Regions from separate parts of the Mixta sp. BE291 genome, predicted to be linked through region 1. Evidence: predicted binding sites of a transcription regulator. Region 1 holds the regulator's gene; each other region holds the start of a gene.
The links. Region 1 encodes PurR, which represses purine synthesis genes. Its sites were predicted from a motif close to CANGCAAACGTTTGCNTG; they were not measured.

Region 1 (8,110 bases):
CCTCGCCTCATACCGGTTTCGACTGTAGCGGTTTGGTCTGGTACGCCTATAAAGATGTGGTGAAGTTTAAAATTCCCCGCACCGCTAATGAAATGTACCACCTGCGTGATGCGGCATCGATTAACCGTGAAGCGCTGGAAAAAGGCGATCTGGTGTTCTTCCGCATTAATAATCGTGGCGCAGCCGATCACGTCGGCGTCTATCTCGGTAACGGACGCTTTATCCAGTCGCCGCGCACCGGTAAAGATATCCAGATTAGCCAGCTGAGCGATGATTACTGGCAGCGGCACTACGTTGGCGCTCGCCGCGTGATGACGCCGCGCACCATTCGCTAACGCGGTTGCGCAACAAAAAAGCCTGTCATATGACAGGCTTTTTTTATTTCTGGCTGGCGATTAATTGATAACGGCGGTGAAGCTAAACGCCATGATCACCAGTAATGCCGCCACCGTGGTGCCTATTGATAGTTTTAAATCCGTGCTCATTTGGCCTCTCCTTTAACCACACAAAAAATAACGGTATAGATTTTCCCATACTCCCTGGTAAAAATCTCGTTTTCTTTGCGCCAGCTTGGTAGAATCCCCGCCTTGCGTTGCGCAACGACCAAAACCACCGTTGTCGACGACCCTTATTTTAAGACGTCCCGCCGCTAAGACGTACCTCAGCCCGCCTGATGATAACCCATACGCGTGCTGAATAACGCTATCGGGACGCAAACGATTAACATTAGCCTTATCAAACTATTACGATAGGCGCAGGAGTATCTTTTTAATGGCAACAATCAAAGATGTCGCAAAGCGTGCCGGCGTTTCTACCACCACGGTATCGCACGTCATCAATAAAACCCGTTTTGTCGCGGAAGAAACCCGTGAGGCCGTGTGGGCAGCCATCAAAGAACTACACTATTCGCCCAGTGCGGTCGCACGCAGCCTGAAAGTCAACCACACTAAATCGATCGGCCTGTTGGCGACGTCCAGCGAGGCGCCCTATTTCGCTGAGATTATCGAAGCGGTGGAAACGCGCTGTTTCGCCCGTGGCTATACCCTGATTCTGGGCAACGCCCATAACGATTTACAGAAACAGCAGGCTTATCTTTCCATGATGGCGCAAAAGCGCGTGGATGGCCTGTTGGTGATGTGCTCCGAATATCCTGAAGCGCTGCTGAAGATGCTGGAGGAGAACCGCAATATTCCTATGGTAGTCATGGACTGGGGCGAATCGCGCGGCGACTTTACCGATACCGTGCTGGATAATGCTTTCCAGGGCGGCTATCTCGCTGGCCGCTATCTGATCGAGCGCGGACATCGTGATATCGGCGTGATCCCCGGTCAGATGGAACGCAACACCGGCAGCGGGCGCTTCGCCGGTTTTGTCAAAGCGCTGAATGAGGCCAGCATTGCGGTACGCGAAGAGTGGATCGTTCAGGGCGACTTTGAGCCAGAGTCTGGCTATCGCGCTATGCAGCAAATCCTGGCGCAGAAGCAGCGCCCTACCGCCGTTTTCTGCGGCGGCGATATTATGGCGATGGGCGCGATTTGCGCCGCCGATGAGCTGGGACTGCGCGTGCCGCAGGATATTTCAGTGATCGGTTACGATAACGTGCGCAACGCCCGCTATTTTACCCCTGCGCTGACCACAGTGCATCAGCCGAAAGAGCAGCTGGGCGAAACCGCTTTTGATATGCTGCTGGACAGGATCACCAGCAAACGTGAAGAATCGCAAACCATTGAAGTCCATCCTACGCTGATTGAGCGCCGCTCTGTCGCCGATGGTCCCTTCCGCGACTACCGCCGCTAAGGTTCAGGCTCAGGAACCGCTGTTCCTGAGCCGCTACGCTTCCCGCAGCCATTCCCGATTGATCGTTTCCGTATCGCCAAGATAATCCAGCAGCCAGCGCAGCGCGGGCGAACTGCTTTGCTCCGACCAGCTGACGCAACAGAAGCTGTCGGGAAAAGGTTGCGGCAGCGCCAGCTCGGTGAGCTGCCGGGTTTTCAGCAGCGGTGCGGCGAAATGTCCGGGAACCATGCCCACACACAGCCCGGCACGCAGGCAGTCAAACGCGCTTTCCCAGTCGGGCACCACCAGACGGCGCTGATTATCCAGCGTCCAGGTGGTACGTCGTGGCAATGCGCGCGAGGTATCTTCCAGCACCAGCGAGGGCCAGGGACGAATATCATCATCCTCCAGCTGCCTGCTGACGCTGGCTAAAGGATGATCAACGCTTACTACGCAGCGCCAGTTAAGCGCGCCCATATCGCGAAAGGCAAAGCGCCCGCCAACCGGAATCGCCTGCGTCGCGCCAATCGCCACATCAACCCGCTCGTCCGCCAGCGCATCCCAAACGCCGTTAAACACTTCCGGCGTGATCAGCAGTTCCATATCCGGGAAGTGCCGATAGAAATCAAGCACCAGCTGACGGGTACGCTGCGGCTTAACAATGCGATCCACGGCGATGCTTAACTGCCCGCGCCAGCCATTCGCCACCTGCTGGCACTGCCGCCGCGTGGCTAGCATTTTTTTGATAACAGCACGGCCTTCGCGAATAAACAGCTCGCCTGCCTCAGTGAGTACCACGTCGCGATGGCGTCGCTCAAAAAGCGGCACCGCCAGCCAGGACTCCAGCTGACGTACGGTATAGCTGATGGCCGAGGGTACGCGATGTAGCTCCTCGGCGGCGGCAGAGAAGCTGCCATTGCGCGCCACGGCATCGACCACTTCCAGTGCATATTCAGACCACATGTTTTGCCTGCAAAATTTTTGATATCAACCGGCAAATTTTAGCGTTTCACAATCAGAAAAACATCCTTTAACCTCGCGCGGTCTGTTCACCTGCTAATAATGAGAAAGTGATGTCTGCTTCAAAAGGATTTATGCTCTATCTGGCGCTGCTCAGTACGCTGGGTTTTCTCGCCACCGATATGTACCTGCCCGCGTTTACCGCCATGCAGGAAAGTTTTCACACCTCTGCCGGCGTGATTAGCGCCAGCCTCACCGTGTTCCTTGGCGGTTTCGCCTGCGCGCAGCTGCTGTGGGGACCGCTCTCTGACCGTTTTGGTCGTCGACCGATCTTGCTGCTGGGTCTGGCGCTGTTTGCGCTGGGCTGTGCGGGGATGCTGTGGGCGGAGACCACCTGGCAGATGTTAATCCTGCGCTTTGTGCAGGCGGTGGGCGTCTGCTCGGCGGCGGTGAGCTGGCAGGCGCTGGTAGTGGATCGCTATCGCGGGGCGCAGGCGAATCGGGTTTTCGCCACCATTATGCCGCTGGTCGCGCTGTCGCCCGCGCTGGCGCCGCTGCTGGGCGCCTGGCTGCTGAGCCACTTTTCATGGCGATCGATTTTTCTGACGCTGTTTCTGGTAACGCTTCCGCTGCTGTTTGCGACGGCGAAGCTGAAAAAAAGCGCGCCCGCCTCTGAGCCAACCGGCCAGCGCAGCGGTTTTTTCCGTCTGCTGGCGTCGCGTATCTACAGCGGCAACGTGCTGATTTATGCCGCCTGCTCCGCCAGCTTTTTCGCCTGGCTGACCGGTTCGCCCTTTATCCTGCACGATTTGGGATTAAGCCCGGCCGATATTGGTTTGAGCTATCTTCCGCAGACCGTGGCGTTTCTGGTAGGCGGCTTTGGCTGTCGCTCGGCGCTGCAGCGTCGCAGCGGTCGCACGCTGCTGCCCTTCCTGCTGGTTTTTTATGCTGTGAGCGTAGCTGCGCTGTTTATCGTCTCGCTTAGCGATCGGGTTACGCTGTGGGGATTGTTAATTCCATTTTGCGGCATGGCGCTAGCGAATGGCGCTATTTATCCCATCGTGGTAGCCAATGCGCTGCTGCCCTTCCCGGATGACACCGGCAAAGCCGCTGCGCTGCAAAACTGCCTGCAGCTGGGCCTGTGCTTTTTTGCCAGCCTGGCGGTCTCTTCCTGGTTACGCCATCCGTTACTGACCACCAGCTCGGTGATGTTCTCAACCATTCTGCTGGTCGCGTTGGGCTATGCGTTGCAGTACGTGGCACACGAACGCACACATAATTAGCACCCTAATTATTAACCGTTGTATCTTGCCTTGCGGGAGCCTATACTCCTTGCAAGGCAGTCACTTATAACAGTTAGCGTACTTTTCCCCGGCCCATCGCCCGCTTTCCGCGACAATAATTGTGGCCCCGGGCTTTCAATGCCTTTCAATCCTCTGCGCAACGTCAGATATCTGGCACACGGTCTTCCGTGAGATTTCTCACAATCCTGAGAAATTGACTATTCTGTTTCTCAGGTTCGTATCACACAGGTGATGGAGAAGCTATGAGTACATCGTGCATAGAAGAAGTGAACCTGGAGGAAAACCATTGGTATCGTATCGTCCATGAAATGTTGGAAACGGCTGATATTGAGATCAATGGTAAGCGCCCCTGGGATATTCAGGTCAAAAATCCTGAATTTTTTAAACGTGTTTTGCAAGAAGGATCGCTTGGCCTGGGTGAAAGCTATATGGATGGCTGGTGGGATTGCGAGCGGCCAGATATATTTTTTCAACGCGTATTAAAACATCAACTTGATCAACAACTTCCTCATCATTTCAAAGATACATTACGTATCGCGGCAGCGCGGCTTACCAATTTACAGTCAAAAAAACGCGCGTGGATGGTGGGCAAGGAGCATTACGATTTAGGGAACGATCTCTTTTCACTGATGCTGGATCCCTTTATGCAATACTCCTGCGGCTACTGGAAAAGCGCTCAGACGCTGGAAGAGGCGCAACAGGCTAAATTAACCTTGATTTGCGAAAAGCTTAAGCTAAAACCTGGCCTGAAGCTGCTGGATATCGGCTGCGGCTGGGGCGGACTCGCTGAGTTTGCCGCGCGTCATTATGGCGTCACGGTCGATGGCGTGACCATCTCCGCCGAACAACAGAAAATGGCGCAGCAGCGTTGCGAAGGTCTGGACGTCAATATCCTGCTGCAGGATTACCGTGATTTAGATAATCAGTATGACCGCATCGTTTCCGTTGGCATGTTTGAACACGTCGGCCCGAAAAATTACGCCACCTATTTCAACGTGGTCGACCGTAACCTTAAGCCGGATGGCCTGTTTCTGCTGCATACCATTGGCGCGATAAAAACCGACATGCATGTCGATCCGTGGATCGATAAATATATCTTCCCCAACGGCTGTTTGCCGTCGGTACGCCATATTGCTGAAGCCAGCGAAGCGCATTTTATTATGGAAGACTGGCATAATTTCGGCGCCGACTACGACAAGACGCTAATGGCATGGTATGAGCGCTTCCTGCAGGCCTGGCCGCAGCTGGCGGAAAAATATGGTGAGCGCTTTAAACGCATGTTCACCTATTATTTAAACGCCTGCGCCGGGGCGTTTCGTGCGCGTGATATTCAGCTGTGGCAGGTGGTATTCAGCCGCGGCGTTGAGGGCGGCCTGCGCGTACCGCATTAACCGCTGTCGCGTATAAAAAAACAGGCAACCGGGTTGCCTGTTTTTTTATTATTTACTCTGCAATCTGATTAACCGTTGCCGCCAGCGTCGCTTCTCGCTGCGCCAGCACGCGCTCTACCGTATCCACAATCGCCTGCGTATGCGGATCGATTTCAATATTCACCCGCTGCCCCAGCTTTTTCGCGCCCAGCGTAGTGCGCATCAACGTTTCAGGGATAAGATGCACGCAAAATTTGGTTTTGGTGACATCGCCCACGGTCAGGCTGATGCCATCAATACCAATAAAGCCTTTGTGCAGGATATATTTCAGCAGCGTGCTGTCCTGCGGTTTGAACCAAATTTCACGGTTATTTTCTGCGTTAATGACCTTGCTGATTTCAGCTGTGGTCATAATATGGCCGGACATTAAATGACCGCCAATTTCGTCACTGAACTTCGCTGCTCGTTCAATATTTACCGTGTCGCCCGGCTGCAGATCGCCAAGATTGGTAATGCGCAGTGTCTCTTTCACTAAATCAAAGCTGACGCGATCGCCATTAATTTCGGTAACGGTCAGGCAGCAGCCGTTATGCGCTACCGAGGCGCCCAGCTCCAGGCCCGGTAATAACGCCGACGGCATTTTAATAATGTGAGTACGAAAGTTGGTTTTTTCTTCAATGGCAACCACCTCTGCGGTGCCCTGCACAATTCCGGTAAACATGATTCGGCCTCTGTGAGTTTTTGCTGATATTAACATACTCTCTGGTGCAGAGCAGGCGGGCAAAAGCGTGAAAAACGCCGCCTGGGTACCATAAAATGCGGTTTTCTTCCCGGTCTGATGTCGTTATGATTCTGCACCAGCGTTGTGCATCATTATCTATCTTTATTATCCTGTCTCTCTGGGTGTTATTCATTCCTTAAAACATAAAAGGTGTAAACGTGCAGAAGTATCTGACAGAAGCGCGTCAATTATTAGCGCTTGCTATTCCGGTTATTCTGGCGCAGGTGGCGCAAACCGCCATGGGATTTGTCGATACCATTATGGCGGGTTCGGTTAGCGCAACGGATATGGCTGCCGTTGCGGTCGGCACCTCGATCTGGCTGCCCGCCATATTGTTCGGTCACGGCCTGCTGCTGGCCTTAACGCCGGTAGTGGCGCAGCTTAACGGCTCCGGTCGCCGTGAGCGTATCGCCGGTCAGGTGCGTCAGGCTTACTGGTTGGCGGCATTGGTTTCCGTGCTGATTATGATTGTACTGTGGAACGCGGGTTATATGATCCACGCGATGCAGGATATCGACCCGGCGCTGGCTGATAAAGCAGTGGGCTATCTGCGTGCGCTGCTGTGGGGGGCGCCGGGCTATCTGTTTTTCCAGGTTGCGCGTAATCAGTGCGAAGGATTGTCGAAAACCAAGCCCGGTATGGTCATGGGTTTTATCGGGTTACTGGTGAATATTCCGGTTAACTATGTCTTTATTTATGGTCACTTGGGTATGCCTGCGCTGGGCGGCGTTGGCTGCGGCGTGGCGACGGCATCGGTTTACTGGGTAATGTTTATCGCTATGCGGCTGTGGGTGAGTCGGGCGCGTTCCATGCGCGATATCGCCCTGCCCGGCCATTTTAGCCCGCCGGACTGGCCGGTTCTGAAGCGTTTAACGTTCCTTGGGCTGCCGGTTGCGCTGGCGCTGTTCTTTGAAGTAACGCTGTTTGCCGTGGTTGCTCTGCTGGTTTCGCCGCTGGGGATCGTGAATGTGGCTGGTCACCAGATTGCGCTGAACTTCAGTTCATTGATGTTTGTGCTGCCGCTTTCGCTGGGCGTCGCGACCACCATTCGCGTCGGCTTCCGCCTTGGGCAGGGTTCGGTAGAGGCGGCAAAAGTCGCCGCCTGGACCGGTCAGGGCGTTGGCATCATGATGGCCGCCGCAACGGCGCTGTTTACCGTGACGTTCAGAGAGCAGATCGCCCTACTGTATAACGATAATCCGCAGGTGGTGGCGCTGGCGTCGCAGCTGATGATGCTGGCCGCGATTTACCAGTTCTCTGACTCTATTCAGGTTATCGGCAGCGGTATTCTGCGTGGCTATAAAGATACGCGCTCGATCTTCTTTATTACCCTGGTGGCGTACTGGGTGGTGGGCTTGCCCAGCGGCTATCTGTTGGCGCTAACCGACTGGATCGTCTCGCCGATGGGCCCGGCGGGATTCTGGTGCGGTTTTATTCTGGGGTTAACTTCCGCAGCGATTATGATGCTGTGGCGTATTCGTCGGCTGCAGAAATTACCCGCCGAACTGATCCTGCGCCGCGCGGAACATTAAGCTAAAGGCCCGCCGCGTCTAAAAAAACGGCGGGTCGCACAGTTGATGGGCAGTTGCGCAGAAAATTGCATGTTTCTACTTGCCAGCGGTGAACAGTGTCGCTAATATTCGTCCCCGCCGTCACCCAAGACGGCAGATGCGTTCTTAGCTCAGTTGGTTAGAGCACCACCTTGACATGGTGGGGGTCGATGGTTCGAGTCCATTAGAACGCACCAAAGTGCGTCCGTAGCTCAGTTGGTTAGAGCACCACCTTGACATGGTGGGGGTCGGTGGTTCGAGTCCACTCGGACGCACCAAATATTGCGTTCTTAGCTCAGTTGGTTAGAGCACCACCTTGACATGGTGGGGGTCGATGGTTCGAGTCCATTAGAACGCACCACTCTCTTT
Region 2 (8,110 bases), on a different contig from region 1:
CATCTGCTGATGCAGGCTTTTTTGCCAGTTCACGCTCTGCCACAGCAGCTGCGGCCAGTACCACCAGGCGGCTAACGCGGCCAGCAGCGCCAGCGCCAGCACGCTCCACAATGGCCACAGGCTGTGCCAGCGTCGTTCATGCTGTTGCATCATCACTGACATGAGAACGTTACCTTTTGCGCAAACTGACGGCCCAGATCCATGCTTTCCGGCGGCGCATCGGCTTTATCCAGCGACAGGGCGAAATCTTTCAACGCCGCATCCGGCTGCGGCGTTTGCAGCGTTAGCTTGCAGCGCGACGCCAGCGTATCGGGCAGGCTCAGCGCCTGCGCATTTTTCCACGACATATCAACAAAATAAGTAGGATCAAACACGCTAAAAGTATAGGTCTGGCCTTGCAGCGGCTGCGGCTGCGCCAGCGGCAACACAAAGGTCAACACGGCCTGCGCCCCGCTGCGCGACAAGGCATAGGAGGGCGGCAGATTAGCAAACTTTACCGCTTTGCCCTGATGCCAGAATTCGGTGAAATAGTGCTGCGCCAGCACGTTAGCCATCACTTCCGCCGCCAGCTTTTTCCACACCGGCGAAGCGGGCGCGGCATCACCCGCATCATAAAGCAGATCGGCTGAGGTGATCTCATCCATGGTCCAGACCATTTTCAGTCCGGTCAGCGCATCACCGCTGACCACCGGCGTGGTTTGCATGGCGATAAAGCTGTGTGGATGAGACCAGGCTAAAGGCGAAAGGAGCAGCGCCAGGCAGCCAATAGCGGCGCGTTTGATCGAATAGGTTGCTGTCATTCATCTTCCCTTACGGCAATTCTGTGACCCAGGTTAACGTCTGGATAAAAAAATGTCGCCGCGCATCTGTTGTTACGTCGGTTGTCTATGCTTATTTTTGGTATGACTGACCGGAAAATTTATGATGAGTTCTGCTACACCCACAGCACCACTCTTCTCCAGTTCCCAGCGTCGTTGTCATCTCCTGCTGATGCTCTACTTGCCTGAGCCGTTACTGACTCTGGATAGCCTGTGCCAACTCAATCATGTCGATCCTTCGCTTGCCCGGCAAGATATAGCGGAGGTCGGTGAAGAGATCCAGCGTTATCACCGCCTTGGCATTTTACAGCAGCAGGATGGCAGCTTTTTGCTGCAGGGCGACGAACTGGACAGGCGTCTCTGCCTGCTGCACTGGCTGCGCCGCGCGCTGCGTGTCTCTCCGGTTTTTATCGAAGGAAATTTTATTCCCGCTTTGCGCCAGCAGCTACGGGCGCGCCAGATAGAAAAGCTGGTCTATAACGAGCGCAATCTGCAAGCGCTGATCGCCCACTGCGCAGGCCGTTTACAGCGCAGCTTTAGCGCGCGCGATCGGCTATTTTTACAGCTGTTTATGCAATATTCGCTATGCCACACGCGGCAGGCGGTTTTCTCCGTCCAGCAGCAGCTCTGGCTGGAGAACAAAGCTGAGCGGCGGGCAGCGCAGGTGGTGATTCAACACTGGCAACGGCGCTGCCGTTTTGCCCCTGCCGCCAGCGAAATTAATTTTTATACGCTGCTGTTTAGCATGATTCATGCCCCTTCGCCCGGTCAGCTATCTCATCACTGCGAACTCGAACTGATGGAGCAAACGCAATGGCTGATGGCGCGTTTTCAGTCGCTTTCAGGTATGCGCTTCAGCAATGAAAAGGGGCTGTGCAGCCAGCTTTATACGCACCTGGCGCAGGCGCTGGATCGCTGCCATTTTGCAGTCGGCATTGATAACAGCCTGTCAGAAGAGGTGATTCGCCTTTACCCGCGCCTGCTGCGCACCACGCAAACCGCTATCGAAAACTTCGAACAGCATTATGGCATTCGCTTTTCAGCAGAAGAGATGGGCCTGATCGCGGTTATTTTCGGCTCATGGCTGATGCAGGAGAGCGCCCTGCAGGAGAAGCAGGTGCTGCTGCTAACCGGCGAGGACGCGACGCTGGAAAAGGCGTTAGAGCAACAGCTGCGGGAGTTAACGCTGTTGCCGTTGAATATTAAATATTTAGCCATGTGCGACTTCCAGCGTCACGGGGCGCCAAAAGGCGTGACGCTGGTGATCTCGCCTTATGCCGCCCCGCTGCCGCTCTATTCGCCGCCGTTGATTCACGCCGAACTGCCGCTAACGCCGCATCAACAACAGCGTATTCGCCTATTGCTGGAGTCCTGATGGCTGCACGCGCGGACGTAAAAACAGCGCCGGCAGCACCAGCAACGCCATTAACCAGAAGATATTGCCCTGCAAATGCTGGAACAGCACGCCGCAAACCATGGTCATCACCGCGATCCCGCCGCCCATCGCCAGCGCTGAATAGATCGATTGCAGGCGAATCACTTCCCCGCCCTGCCGCGCAGCGATAAAACGCATCGCCGCCAGATGACACACGGTAAAACTGCCGCAGTGCAAGATCTGGGCGACAATCAGCCACGGCAGCGCGGTGGTCGAAGCCATCAGGCTCCAGCGCACCAGTGCGCAGATGCCGGAAAGCAGCAGCAGATCGCGCGCGCGCCAGCGGCGAAACAGGCGATTGCTCAGTGCAAAGATAATGATTTCCGCCACCACGCCCAGCGACCACAGATAGCCCACCACGCTGGCGGAGTAGCCCGCCTCCTGCCACCAGATAGCGCTGAAGCCATAATAGGCGGCATGCGCGCCCTGCATCAGCGTTACGCAAAGCAGAAAACGCCAGACGCTGTTTTCCCGCAGCAGCGATCGCCATTCGCCCCAGCCTGCGCTCTGCGCGGCGCGCGTTTCCCCCAGCGGCATCACCGCCGGTCGCAGCAGCATGCCGCCCAGCATCATTACAAGGCCCACGCTTAACAGCGCCAGAATCGCCTGACTGTTCCAGGCGGTAATCAGCACGCCGGTCAGCGCCGAGCTGATCACAAACGCCAGCGATCCCCACAGCCTTACCGGCCCGTAAGGCAGCGCGATTTGACGTGTCCAGGTGGCGGCCAGCGCATCGCTAAGCGGCACCAGCGGCGAGAAAAACAGATTGAAGCCGATCATCACCAACAGCAGCCACAGCCACTGCTGCCCCAGCCAAAAGCCCGCGGCGCATAACAGCGTTAACAACGCCAGCAGACGCAGAGCCAGCACCAGCTGCGACGGATCGCGTACGCGTGAGGCGATCAGCAGGCTGCCGACAAAGCGGGCAATCATCCCCGCGCCCAGCAGCAGGCCGATTTTTTCCGCATCCAGGCCGCTGCCTTTTAGCCATACCGCCCAGAAAGGAAGATAGATGCCATAACAAAAGAAGTAGGTGAAGTAACCGAGTGCTAACCAGTATGTTGAACGGATTGTCATATTTCCCCCGACAATGAGGCGCTTACTTTGGCAAATCGGTGAACGATAAGCAATTAAGGGCGACATTGACCATAAAAAAGCCCCGACCAACGGGCCAGGGCTTGTCAGCAAAAACGAGGGAAGACGATTAAGCGTAAACCGGGAAGCGGGCGCAGACTTCCAGCACTTTCTGCTTCACGCGCTCAATGGTCGCTTCATCATTAATGTTGTCCAGTACGTCGACAATCCAGCCAGCCAGCTCGCGCACTTCATCTTCCTTAAAGCCGCGACGGGTTACCGCTGGCGTACCGATACGGATACCAGAGGTGACAAACGGGCTTTTGGGATCGTTCGGCACGCTGTTTTTGTTAACGGTGATGTTAGCGCGGCCCAGTGCGGCATCCGCTTCTTTACCGGTAAGGCCTTTATCAACCAGATCCAGCAGGAACAGATGGTTGTGCGTACCGCCGGAAACCACGTTATAGCCACGCGCCAGGAACACTTCAACCATCGCCTTGGCGTTCTTAGCTACCTGCTGCTGATAAACGCGGAACTCTGGCTCCATCGCTTCTTTCAGCGCCACCGCTTTACCGGCGATCACGTGCATCAGCGGGCCGCCCTGGCCGCCAGGGAACACGGCAGAGTTCAGTTTCTTATACAGATCTTCGTCGCCGCCCTTCGCCAGGATCAGGCCGCCGCGCGGACCCGCCAGCGTTTTGTGGGTAGTGGTGGTAACGATATGTGCATGCGGAACCGGGTTCGGATAAACATCGGCGGCGATCAGGCCAGCCACGTGCGCCATATCGACAAACAGGTAAGCGCCAACGCTGTCGGCGATTTCACGCATTTTTGCCCAGTCGCACACGCCAGAATAGGCCGAGAAGCCGCCGATAATCATTTTCGGCTTGTGCTGCTGCGCCAGCGAAGCCAGCTCGTCATAATCGATTTTGCCCGTCTCGTCGATGCCGTAAGGCACAACGTTGTACAGTTTACCGGAAAGGTTAACCGGAGAACCGTGCGTCAGGTGGCCGCCGTGCGCGAGATTCATACCTAAAATGGTATCGCCCGGCTGCAGCAGTGCGGTATAGACCGCGAAGTTTGCCTGAGAACCAGAATGCGGCTGGACGTTGGCATAGTCGGCGCCGAACAGTTCCTTAGCACGATCGATCGCCAGCTGCTCAACAATATCAACATATTCACAACCGCCGTAGTAGCGCTTGCCCGGATAGCCTTCGGCATATTTATTGGTCAGCTGTGAACCTTGCGCCTGCATTACGCGCGGGCTGGTGTAGTTTTCGGAAGCAATCAGTTCAATATGCTCTTCCTGACGCACGTTTTCTTGCTCCATTGCTTGCCATAACTCGGCATCGTAATCGGCAATGTTCATATCTCGCTTTAACATCCGCATCTCCTGACTCAGCTAACTTTAAACGGCACTATACGGCCCTGACGGGCGAAGGCCAACAGTGTAAACCGTTTTACCGGTGGAAGCATAGCCTCACGACCCGCTTTTTACGCAAACGATTGGCTTGAGCGCTGGCAAGGCCTCCAGCCTGATTCCCTTCCCACTTTTATCACGATAGTTCTTCAGCTATCGCTTGCATATTTTTCATTATTGTTAACCGCAGCGTCCTTTATTTTTTCAGGGTTATTTACAAATCCCGACAAAACCATTTAACATGCATTTAAAATGCAACTTATAAATTTCACTGGAGAACCACCATGCTTGATGCCCAAACTATCGCTACCGTTAAATCCACGCTGCCTGCTGTGGCAGCAACTGGACCTGCGCTGACCGCTTACTTTTATGACCGGATGTTTACCCATAATCCGGAGCTGAAAGATGTGTTTAACATGAGCAATCAGCGCAATGGCGATCAGCGTCAGGCTTTATTTGACGCCATCTGCGCTTATGGTGCCAACCTCGAGAATCTGGCGGCCTTGCTGCCCGCCGTTGAACGTATCGCGCAGAAACACACCAGCTTTTCCATTAAGCCAGAGCAGTATCAGATTGTCGGTAAGCATCTGCTGGCGACCATTGATGAGATGCTCAACCCAGGTGCGGAGGTGCTGGATGCCTGGGCCAAAGCTTATGGCGTGTTGGCCAATGTGTTTATTCAGCGCGAAGAAGAGATTTACCATGAACATGAGGAAAAACAGGGCGGCTGGCGTGGCACCCGCGCGTTCCGCATCAGCGCGATTCAGCCGCAGAGCGAGGTCATTAAAAGCTTTACCCTGACGCCGGTAGATGGCAAACCGGTAGCGGATTTTAACCCTGGCCAGTACCTGGGCGTGCATGTGCAGGATCCTGACTTCGCGAATCATGAAATCCGTCAATATTCCCTGACCCATGCGCCAAACGGCCGCGATTATCGCATCGCCGTAAAATGTGAGGCGCTTGGCACCGTCTCCGGCTGGCTGCATGCGAAGGCGAAAGTTGGCGACGTGGTTAACCTGGCGGCGCCGGCCGGTGATTTTTTCCTGCAGGTCGATACGGCCACGCCGGTTACCCTGATTTCCGCTGGCGTCGGCTTAACGCCCATGCTGGCGATGCTGCATGCCCTCGCGCAACAGCAGCATCAGGCGTCGGTAAGCTGGCTGCACGCGGCAGAAAATGGCGCGCGTCATGCGTTTGCCGATGAGGTGGCGCAAACCGGCGCACAGCTTGCCCACTTCAGCAGCCATGTCTGGTATAACACGCCGCGTGCCGAGGATGCCGGGCGCTTTGATGCGCAGGGCGTCATGAACCTGGCCGCTGTCGCCGATCTGATCACTACCGATCGCCACTACTATCTTTGCGGCCCGGTGAGCTTTATGCAGTTTGTTGCGCGTCAGCTGCTGGATGCGGGCGTAGCGAATGATCATATTCATTATGAGGTTTTTGGCCCGCACAAAGTGGTTTAAGCTGATTGCTGATTCTGTTTTTTACGCAGGTGAAGCATGAAAACAATCGGTTTGCTGGGCGGGATGAGCTGGGAGTCCACGGCGCTCTATTACAAAATTATCAACGAAGGCGTTAATGCGCAGCTTGGCGGTTTGCACTCCGCCAGGCTGGTGCTGTACAGCGTCGATTTTTATGAAATAGAGCAGCTGCAGGCAGCGGGAAACTGGCAGGAGGCCGGAGAAAAGCTGGCGGCGGCGGGCCGTGCGTTGCAGGCGGCGGGCGCGGATTTTATCGTGCTCTGCACTAACACCATGCATAAAGTCGCGCCAGCCATCACTTCGGCGACGTCGCTTCCGCTGCTGCATATTGCCGACGCCACCGCCGAAGCGATTAAAACCGCCGGACTGGGCAAAGTCGGTCTGTTAGGTACCCGCTTTACCATGGAGCAGGCGTTTTATAAACAGCGGCTGCAACATGAATATGGCATTGAGGTGCTCATTCCTGACGAGGCGGGACGCGAAACCGTGCATCAGGTGATCTATCAGGAGCTGTGCCTTGGCCACATTAATGCCGCTTCGCGCGAAAAGTATCGTGCCGTCATCGAAGAGTTGGTGGCGCAGGGAGCGGAGGCGATAATTATGGGCTGTACGGAAATCACGCTGCTTATCGATCAACAGGACGCGACGGTTCCGCTGTTTGACACCACGCAAATCCATGCTGAAGCCGCCGTTGCGCTGGCGTTGGCCTGACAGCAAGCGCGGGTTCAACACCGGATCTCTAAGCGATAAAGCCCGGCGACCAACGCCTGGGCTTTTGTTGCGTGCAGGATTAGATCGCCTCTTCATCCTCTTCGCCGGTACGGATACGTACCACGCGCGCGACATCGTAAACAAAGATTTTACCGTCGCCGATTTTGCCGGTTTGCGCCGTCTGCATAATGGTATCGACGCAGGTATCAACGATATCGTCAGCCACCACGATTTCAATTTTTACTTTCGGCAGAAAATCCACCATATATTCAGCGCCGCGATAAAGTTCCGTATGCCCTTTCTGGCGTCCAAAACCCTTTACTTCCGTGACGGTCATCCCGGTGATACCCACCTCAGCCAGCGCTTCGCGCACATCGTCGAGCTTGAACGGTTTGATAATTGCGTCAATCTTTTTCATAACGGACCCTTTTTCTCTCCCTCCGTGGCCGGACGGGTAATCATTCTATTTGCGGTAGATACGCCCTCTGTTTTCGCAGGCTAAGCTACCATATCTCACCGCGTGAAAGGCACTAAAAACTATGGCTCTTTGAAGTCGTTGGCGTCCAGCTCGTGGCGTGACAGCAGCTTATAAAACTCTGTGCGATTACGTCCAGCCAGCCTGGCGGCGTTAGTGACGTTGCCTTTGGTCATCTGCAACAATTTACGCAGATAGTTCAGTTCGAACTGGTTACGCGCCTCGACAAAGGTTGGCAACGCGGTATTTTCGCCCGCCAGCGCCTGCTCCACCAGCGCCTCGCTAATCACCGGCGCGGAGCTCAGGGCTACGCACTGTTCAATCACGTTCACCAGCTGGCGCACATTGCCGGGCCAGCTGGCGCTCATCAGACGCTTCATGGCATCGGTTGAGAAACTGCGTACAAACGGCTTATGCCGTTCTGCCGCCTGGCGCAGCAGATGGTTAGCCAGCAGCGGAATATCTTCAGCACGCTCATGCAGCGCCGGAATTTTCAGGCTCACCACATTCAGACGATAAAACAGATCTTCCCGGAACTCCTGCTTTTCCATCGCTTTCGGCAGGTCACGATGGGTGGCGGAAAGGATGCGCACATTGATATCCACATCGCGGTTACTGCCCAAAGGCCGTACTTTGCGCTCCTGCAATACACGCAGCAGCTTAACCTGCAACGTTGGCGGCATATCGCCAATT
Region 3 (8,110 bases), on a different contig from region 1:
TTAACCACGCTGGACTGACTCACGCCCGCTTCCTGCGCCAGGCGCGGTGAGCTAAGCTGGCAGGCATGAGCGGGCTGCGCCAGAAGATAATCGGCCAGCCGACGCTCGTTCAGCGCCAGCCCCGAATAGAGTTGGCGGATGCGTAACAAGGCACTCATGGCGGACTCCTTCAGATTGATATTGCCAGCTAAAAGCGGACGTGAACGCCACTTTAGCAACTTACCCACTGAAGAATAAGCATAAAGCATTGTTGAAGTGATGTTATAACGCGGATCAAAACGGAAGCCAAATCACATTGCAAACAGGCTGCCGTTAGCCAGTGATGGCTGCTACTGTCTACACTAATGAATGCTGAAGCAAAAGGCTTATTGAAGGAGAGCGGTTTAATGGCGGACTCGCAACGACGAGTGGTATTTTTCGATCTGGACGGTACCTTACATCAACAGGATATGTTTGGCACCTTTATGCGCTATCTGCTGTGGCGACAACCGCTTAATTTGCTGTTGGTGATACCGCTGTTGCCGGTGGTGGGCGCAGGGTTGTTGATCAAGGGGCGCGCGGCGCGCTGGCCCATGAGCCTGCTGCTGTGGTCGATCACCTTTGGGCACAGCGAAGCGACATTGCAGCGCCGTGAGGCGAACTTTGCCCGCTGGTTCCGGCAGCGCGTGGTGGCGTTTCCCGTGGTGCAGCAGCGCCTGACCGATTATCTCAGCAGCGAGGATGCTGATGTCTGGTTAATCACCGGTTCGCCGCAGCCGCTGGTGGAGCAGGTCTATTTCGATTCCGCTTTTCTGCCGCGCGTGAAGCTTATCGCCAGCCAGATGGCGCGAGGCTGGGGCGGGCGTGTTCTTAGCCTGCGCTGCCTTGGTCATGAGAAAGTCGTGCAGCTGGAAGAGAAAATCGGTACGCCGTTACAGCTCTACAGCGGCTACAGCGACAGCAAACAGGATAACCCGTTGCTCTACTTTTGCCAGCATCGCTGGCGCGTTACGCCTCATGGGAAACTGCAACAACTGGAATAATTGGGTCTATTAACTGGTTTGGTTATAATGCCAGCCGCATTTTTTCCGCTGGAGAGTACTGTGGGCGAAACAAGTGATGAATACTGGATGCGCTATGCGTTACAGCTGGCGCAGCGGGCGCGTGAGCAGGGCGAAGTTCCGGTGGGAGCAGTGCTGGTACAGGGCGAACAGATGATTGGCGAAGGGTGGAACGGGCCCATCGGTCAGCACGATCCCACGGCGCACGCCGAGATGATGGCGCTGCGTCAGGGAGGCCAGGCGCTGGGGAACTATCGCCTGCTCAATACCACGCTTTATGTCACGCTGGAGCCGTGTGTGATGTGCGCGGGCGCGATTGTTCATAGCCGCATTGATCGGCTGGTGTTTGGCGCCAGAGATGGAAAAACCGGCGCGGCCGGTTCGCTGATGGATATTTTGGGACATCCGGGCATGAACCACCAGGTCAAGGTGGTGCATGGCGTGCTGGCAGATGAATGTTCCGCGATACTCAGTGATTTTTTTCGTATGCGCCGCGAACAAAAGCGCGCGCAGCGCCTGGCGCAGCAGCAGGCCGATCCTTCCTGAAACCGAATCAGTTCATGGCGATATCAGGCGCAACCGCCGGATAACCTTCGCCTAAAGCGGCCTCCAGCGCCTTGCGCTGGGCCAGCTTTTTCTCCTGCTCTTGCAGGTAACCCACCAGGCTGAGCTGATACTTGCGAATATTCTCCACATAATTATAGGCCTCGTGCCCGCGCGCATAGCCATAGGTGGTCTGGCTGTAATAGCGCTTCTGGCTCAGCATCGGCAAACGTAGCTTAACGTCTGCCCAGCTATCGGGATCGCCACCCTGTTTTTCGGTCAGCTTGCGCACATCCAGCATATGCGCGTAACCCATGTTATAGGCTGCCAGCGCAAACCAGATACGTTCATCTTCCGGCACCGAGGAGGGGAATTTATCCATCATGCGCAGCAAATATTCGGTGCCGCCGCGCACGCTCTGCTCAGGATCAAGACGATCGCTGACGTTCAGGCTTTCGGCGGTATTGCGCGTCAGCATCATCAGACCGCGTACGCCGGTTGGCGACGTCGCCTGAGGATTCCAGTGCGACTCCTGATAAGAGATTGCCGCCAGCAGTCGCCAGTCTATTTCCGTCGCATAGCGCTCAAACAGCGGGCGGATGCCGGGCAGCGTATCATCGATCGCACGCAGAAAGGTGCGGGTATCGACATAGTCAAAGGCGCCGACATGACCAAGGTATTTCTCCTCCAGTCGCGCCATCGCGCCTTCCTCTTCCATCTGGCTAAAGAAATCAAGCATCGCCGCAGAGAGGCTGTCATCCTCATCGCGCTGCGTATACCAGGTGACCGGCTCTTCCTCGGTGATATCAAACGCCACCGCCAGCTGCGGATGAATACGCTGCAGCAGCCCGATGGTAATGGAATCTCCAACGGTGTAATCCAGCTCGCCGTCCGCAACCGCTTCCAGCAACGCTTTTGGCCCTTGGTCGGTCGAGATAGCCCAGTCCAGATCGGGGTACTGATTCTCTTTGATATTACGCAGCGTAGACATATAGGCGGAGCCGGAAGCCACCGTCAGCCGTCCTTTCAGGTTGCCGAGGTTCTTTGGTCGCGGGGTGCCGATGCGATAAACCAGCTGCTGCGAAACGGAATAATAACTGGGGCCGGTACGAAAACGCGCCAGCCGCTCGCTGTTATAAATCAGCCCGGCAGCCAGCAGATCGGCATCATTATCATCCAGGTCGTCAAACAGGTCATTGAGATTCTGGCGCACAGTAACCTGCAACGTGACGCCCAGATAATCGGCGAAGCGCTTCGCCAGCTCGTAATCCATTCCAGCCGGTGCGTTATTGACGGTGTAGTAAGTCAACGGGGAATTAATGGTACTGATTCGTAGCACTCCCCGTGATTTTATCTGCGCAATTTTATCCTGTGTCCCGCCGTACCACGGGATGGTTGGCCAAAGCGCTACTGCCAGCAGCACGGTGATCAACCCGATAAGCAGATAATTAATTTTCAGGCGTTTCAAATAGTTATCTCTCGGTGGCTCTCAGGCCTCTGTCTCTTCGGGCAGCGTTTGTTATCTATTAAATCCCAGAGCGTGGAGCATTTTGCGCAACAAAGCGGCGTAGAGCAACTTTAATAGCAGGAATCGTGTAATTTTCAGGCTATTTCTCAGGGTGGAAATTTCCACGCAAACGGTTTCGTTACCGGCGTCGTTTCTTTATAATACCGCCCGTTTTCCCTGTTGCGCCCAAAGAAGCGTCCTCCGGCGCTCTGACGAGAGATCTTAATGATGGAAATTCTGCGTGGTTCGCCCGCTCTGTCGGCATTTCGTGTAAACAAACTGCTGACCCGCTTTCAGGATGCTCACCTGCCGGTGAGTGATATTTACGCCGAGTATGTCCATTTTGCTGATGTCAGCGCACCGCTGACCGCAGAAGAAAAATCCCGCCTGCAACGTCTGCTGAAATACGGTCCCTCTCTCGCCGAACATGCGCCACAAGGGCGTTTACTGCTGGTCACGCCGCGTCCGGGTACGCTTTCACCCTGGTCTTCTAAAGCCACTGATATCGCTCATAACTGTGATTTGCCGCAGGTGCGTCGCCTTGAGCGCGGGCTGGCCTTTTATGTGCAGGCGCCGCAGCTAACCGAAGCGCAATGGTCGCAGCTGGCGGCGCTGCTGCACGATCGCATGATGGAAACGGTGTTTAGCGAGTTACAGGAAGCGGAAAAACTTTTCGTGCAGCAACAGCCGCAGCCGCTGCAGAGCGTGGATATTCTGGCGCAGGGGCGTAGCGCACTGGAGGCGGCGAATCAGAAGCTGGGCCTGGCGTTAGCCGATGATGAGATCGACTATCTGCTGGCGGCGTTTGAAAAACTGGGGCGCAACCCGAACGATATTGAGCTGTATATGTTTGCTCAGGCGAACTCTGAGCATTGCCGCCATAAAATTTTTAATGCGGACTGGGTAATCGACGGCGTATCGCAGCCGAAATCCCTGTTCAAAATGATCAAAAACACCTTCGCCCAGACGCCGGACTATGTGCTGTCGGCCTATAAAGATAACGCCGCAGTGATGGAAGGCTCGGCGGTGGGGCGCTTCTATGCCGATACGCAGCAGGGCATTTACGATTTCCATCAGGAACCGACTCATATCCTGATGAAAGTAGAAACCCATAACCACCCGACGGCGATCTCACCGTGGCCGGGCGCGGCGACCGGTTCCGGCGGCGAAATTCGTGACGAAGGCGCCACCGGACGCGGCGCGAAGCCAAAAGCGGGGCTGGTGGGCTTCTCGGTGTCTAACCTGCGTATTCCTGGCTTCGAACAGCCATGGGAAGAGGATTTCGGCAAGCCGGATCGTATCGTCAGCGCGCTGGATATCATGACCGACGGCCCGCTGGGCGGCGCGGCATTCAATAATGAATTTGGCCGTCCGGCGCTGAACGGCTATTTCCGTACCTATGAAGAGCGGGTAAACAGCCATAACGGCAGCGAAGTGCGCGGCTACCATAAGCCGATTATGCTGGCGGGCGGGATCGGCAATATTCGCGCCGACCATGTGCAGAAAGGCGAAATCACCGTGGGCGCGCAGCTGATTGTGCTGGGCGGTCCGGCGATGAATATTGGCCTTGGCGGCGGCGCGGCCTCCTCCATGACCTCTGGTCAGTCTGATGCCGATCTCGATTTTGCGTCGGTGCAGCGCGATAACCCGGAAATGGAACGCCGCTGTCAGGAAGTTATCGACCGCTGCTGGCAGCTGGGCGAGCAAAACCCGATTCTGTTTATCCATGATGTTGGCGCGGGCGGCCTGTCGAACGCGATGCCGGAGTTGGTCAGCGACGGCGGGCGCGGCGGTCGTTTCAACCTGCGCGATATTCTGAATGATGAGCCGGGCATGAGCCCGCTTGAAGTTTGGTGTAACGAATCGCAGGAGCGCTATGTGCTGGCGGTGGCGCCAGACAAACTGGCGCTGTTTGACCAGCTGTGCCAGCGTGAGCGCGCGCCTTATGCGGTGATTGGTGAAGCCACGGAAGAGCAGCATTTAACGCTATCCGATAGCCACTTCGACAATCAGCCGATTGATATGCCGCTGGATGTACTGTTAGGCAAAACGCCGAAGATGACGCGTGACGTCAGCCGCCAGCAGGCGCAGGGCGAAGCGCTGGTCCGTGACGGTATTACGCTGGAAGAGGCGGTCAAACGCGTGATGCATCTGCCGACCGTGGCGGAGAAAACCTTCCTGATCACCATTGGCGACCGCAGCGTAACCGGGATGGTGGCGCGTGACCAGATGGTCGGCCCATGGCAGATTCCGGTGGCGAACTGTGCGGTCACTACCGCCAGTCTCGATAGCTATCATGGCGAAGCGTTCTCTATCGGCGAGCGTGCGCCGGTGGCGCTGCTGGACTTTGCCGCCTCGGCGCGTCTGGCGGTAGGCGAGGCATTAACTAACCTGGCGGCAACCGATATCGGCGCGCTGAAACGCGTGAAGCTTTCGGCTAACTGGATGGCCGCCGCCGGACACCCGGGCGAAGATGCCGGCCTGTACGATGCGGTAAAAGCGATTGGTGAAGAGCTGTGCCCGGCGCTGGAACTGACCATTCCGGTGGGTAAAGATTCGATGTCGATGAAAACCCGCTGGCAGCAAGGTAACGAGCAGCGTGAAGTTACCGCGCCGCTGTCGCTGGTGATCACGGCATTTGCCCGCGTTGAAGATGTACGTCGTACGGTAACGCCGCAGCTACAGGCGGCAGAGGATAACGCACTGCTGCTGATCGACTTAGGGGAAGGTCAGAACGCATTAGGCGCTACCGCGCTGGCGCAGGTGTTCCGTCAGCTGGGCGATAAGCCCGCCGATGTACGCGATGTGCAGCAGCTGGCAGGCTTCTTCAGCGCCATGCAGGCGCTGGTGCAGGCCGGAAAGCTGCTGGCCTATCATGACCGCTCCGACGGCGGCCTGCTGGTTACGCTGGCGGAAATGGCGTTTGCCGGTCACTGCGGGATCGAGGCGGATATCGCCACGCTGGGTGCGGATGCGCTGGCCGCGCTGTTTAATGAAGAGCTGGGCGCGGTGATTCAGGTTCGTGCGCAGGACCGCGCTGCGGTGGAAGCGCTGCTGGGCGAGCATGGCCTGAGCGACTGCGTTCACTACCTTGGTAAGGCGTTGCCTGGCGATCGCTTCGTGATCCGCGCGGGCGAGCGCGCCATCTACAGCGAAAGCCGCTCCACGCTGCGCATCTGGTGGGCAGAAACCACCTGGCAGATGCAGCGCCTGCGTGATAACCCGGCGTGTGCCGATCAGGAACATGAAGCGAAAAAAGATGACAACGATCCGGGGCTGAATGTTGATCTGACCTTTAAGCCGCAGGAGGATATCGCCGCTCCCTTTATTGCCCGCGGCGCACGGCCAAAAGTGGCGGTGCTGCGTGAGCAGGGCGTTAACTCGCACGTTGAAATGGCGGCGGCTTTCCATCGCGCCGGTTTTGATGCGGTTGATGTGCATATGAGCGATCTGCTGGCGGGGCGCAGCACGCTGGAAGAGGTTCAGGCACTGGTCGCCTGTGGCGGCTTCTCGTATGGCGACGTGCTGGGCGCAGGCGAAGGCTGGGCGAAATCAATTTTGTTCAACAGTCGCGTACGCGATCAGTTCGAGACCTTTTTCCATCGTCCGCAAACCCTGGCGCTGGGCGTCTGTAACGGTTGCCAGATGATGTCTAACCTGCGTGAGCTGATCCCCGGCAGCGAGATGTGGCCGCGCTTTGTACGCAACCAGTCCGAGCGTTTTGAAGCGCGCTTCAGCCTGGTTGAGGTTGCAGCCAGCCCGTCACTGCTGCTGGACGGCATGGCTGGTTCACGTATCCCGATTGCCGTCTCGCACGGCGAAGGGTTTGTTGAGGTACGCGACGGCGCGCATCTTGCCGCGCTGGAAGCAAAAGGCATCGTGGCGCTGCGTTTTGTCGATAATTACGGCAAGGTCACTGAAAATTATCCGGCTAACCCGAACGGCTCGCCAAACGGGATTACGGCGGTAACCAGTGAAAATGGTCGCGTCACCATTATGATGCCGCACCCGGAGCGCGTGTTCCGTACCGTGAGCAACTCCTGGCATCCCGCCGAGTGGGGCGAAGATGGCCCATGGATGCGCATTTTCCGTAACGCGCGTAAACAGTTAGGTTAATATTCTGGCTGCTAAAAACCGCATCGGCTTCCGGTGCGGTTTTTTTTATGCGTTGCCAAAATACGACAGTTGCGGGTTTTATGTGTCTCTAAATGGAGACATTTAAACTATTGATATTTATTGTTTTTTTTATAATGGGCGTCAGCTGTTGCTAATAAGCGACAGCAGCAGCAGGGGAAATTTAACTTTAGTCAGGGTCAGGAGAATTCTAATGGTATTAATCTTTATTAATTAATCTGTTAGATAAATGTTTTAAAGTTGGCACACTCTTTGCTAATATATCAGCAGTGGCTCATTCACCTCCTTATGACAGCCCTGCTAACGCGGTCAAGCGCTTCATAAAACGCCGAATGACGCACAATACGGTGCCTGCCGTCCACGTACCGATAATAGATCGCTTGCGACTTTATCAAACACCGGGCGCAACGTTGAGTTAGGCACCACCTATTAGTATGCGGTGACGCTTCATCGCATCAGAAACGGCAGAGCTTCGGCTCTGCCGTTTTTATTTCTGCGGCCTTTGCCGCGTTTCCGCTCGCCTTAATGGTTTCAGACTTTCCTCCCGTCGCGTTGTTCGCTAGCATCATCCTCACTTCAATAAGGATAATGCATGTGAAAAGCTGGCGATTTTTCCCCCGTTCCCTGCGTCAGCTGGTGCTGATGGCGTTTTTGCTGGTGTTACTGCCACTGTTGGTGCTGGCCTGGCAGGCGTGGGAAAGCCTTTCAGCGCTGAGCCAGCAGGCTGCCGATACCAATCGCACCACCTTAACGGACGTTCGCCGCAGCGAAGCGATGGCGCGCACGGCGCTGGAGCTGGAGCGCAGCTATCGTCAGTATTGCGTACTGGGCGATCCCATGCTGGCGCGTCTCTATCAAACCCAACGTACGCGCTATTCCCAGATGC

Region 2: glyA (serine hydroxymethyltransferase) is a predicted target of PurR. The motif match lies at 4,823-4,840, and genes of this name have one in related genera.
Region 3: purL (phosphoribosylformylglycinamidine synthase) is a predicted target of PurR. The motif match lies at 3,214-3,231, and genes of this name have one in related genera.

What each region holds. Positions count from the first base shown of each region.
Region 1 is NZ_JAVDXN010000001.1:732,511-740,620, reverse strand. It holds gene J2X14_RS03575 (C40 family peptidase) at 1-335, shown strand, start outside; gene cydH (cytochrome bd-I oxidase subunit CydH) at 396-485, opposite strand; gene purR (HTH-type transcriptional repressor PurR) at 772-1,797, shown strand; gene punR (DNA-binding transcriptional activator PunR) at 1,831-2,739, opposite strand; gene punC (purine nucleoside transporter PunC) at 2,850-4,019, shown strand; gene cfa (cyclopropane fatty acyl phospholipid synthase) at 4,283-5,431, shown strand; gene J2X14_RS03545 (riboflavin synthase subunit alpha) at 5,484-6,131, opposite strand; gene mdtK (MdtK family multidrug efflux MATE transporter) at 6,350-7,723, shown strand; tRNA gene J2X14_RS03535 (tRNA-Val) at 7,862-7,938, shown strand; tRNA gene J2X14_RS03530 (tRNA-Val) at 7,943-8,019, shown strand; tRNA gene J2X14_RS03525 (tRNA-Val) at 8,026-8,102, shown strand.
Region 2 is NZ_JAVDXN010000007.1:47,045-55,154, reverse strand. It holds gene J2X14_RS16350 (nickel/cobalt transporter) at 1-162, opposite strand, end outside; gene J2X14_RS16345 (DUF1007 family protein) at 153-800, opposite strand; gene csiE (stationary phase inducible protein CsiE) at 925-2,193, shown strand; gene J2X14_RS16335 (3-phenylpropionate MFS transporter) at 2,176-3,330, opposite strand; gene glyA (serine hydroxymethyltransferase) at 3,458-4,711, opposite strand; gene hmpA (NO-inducible flavohemoprotein) at 5,032-6,213, shown strand; gene J2X14_RS16320 (aspartate/glutamate racemase family protein) at 6,250-6,942, shown strand; gene glnB (nitrogen regulatory protein P-II) at 7,022-7,360, opposite strand; gene glrR (two-component system response regulator GlrR) at 7,480-8,110, opposite strand, start outside.
Region 3 is NZ_JAVDXN010000007.1:36,361-44,470, forward strand. It holds gene J2X14_RS16275 (MurR/RpiR family transcriptional regulator) at 1-158, opposite strand, end outside; gene yfhb (phosphatidylglycerophosphatase C) at 387-1,022, shown strand; gene tadA (tRNA adenosine(34) deaminase TadA) at 1,083-1,586, shown strand; gene mltF (membrane-bound lytic murein transglycosylase MltF) at 1,594-3,051, opposite strand; gene purL (phosphoribosylformylglycinamidine synthase) at 3,316-7,206, shown strand; gene J2X14_RS16300 (sensor histidine kinase) at 7,819-8,110, shown strand, end outside.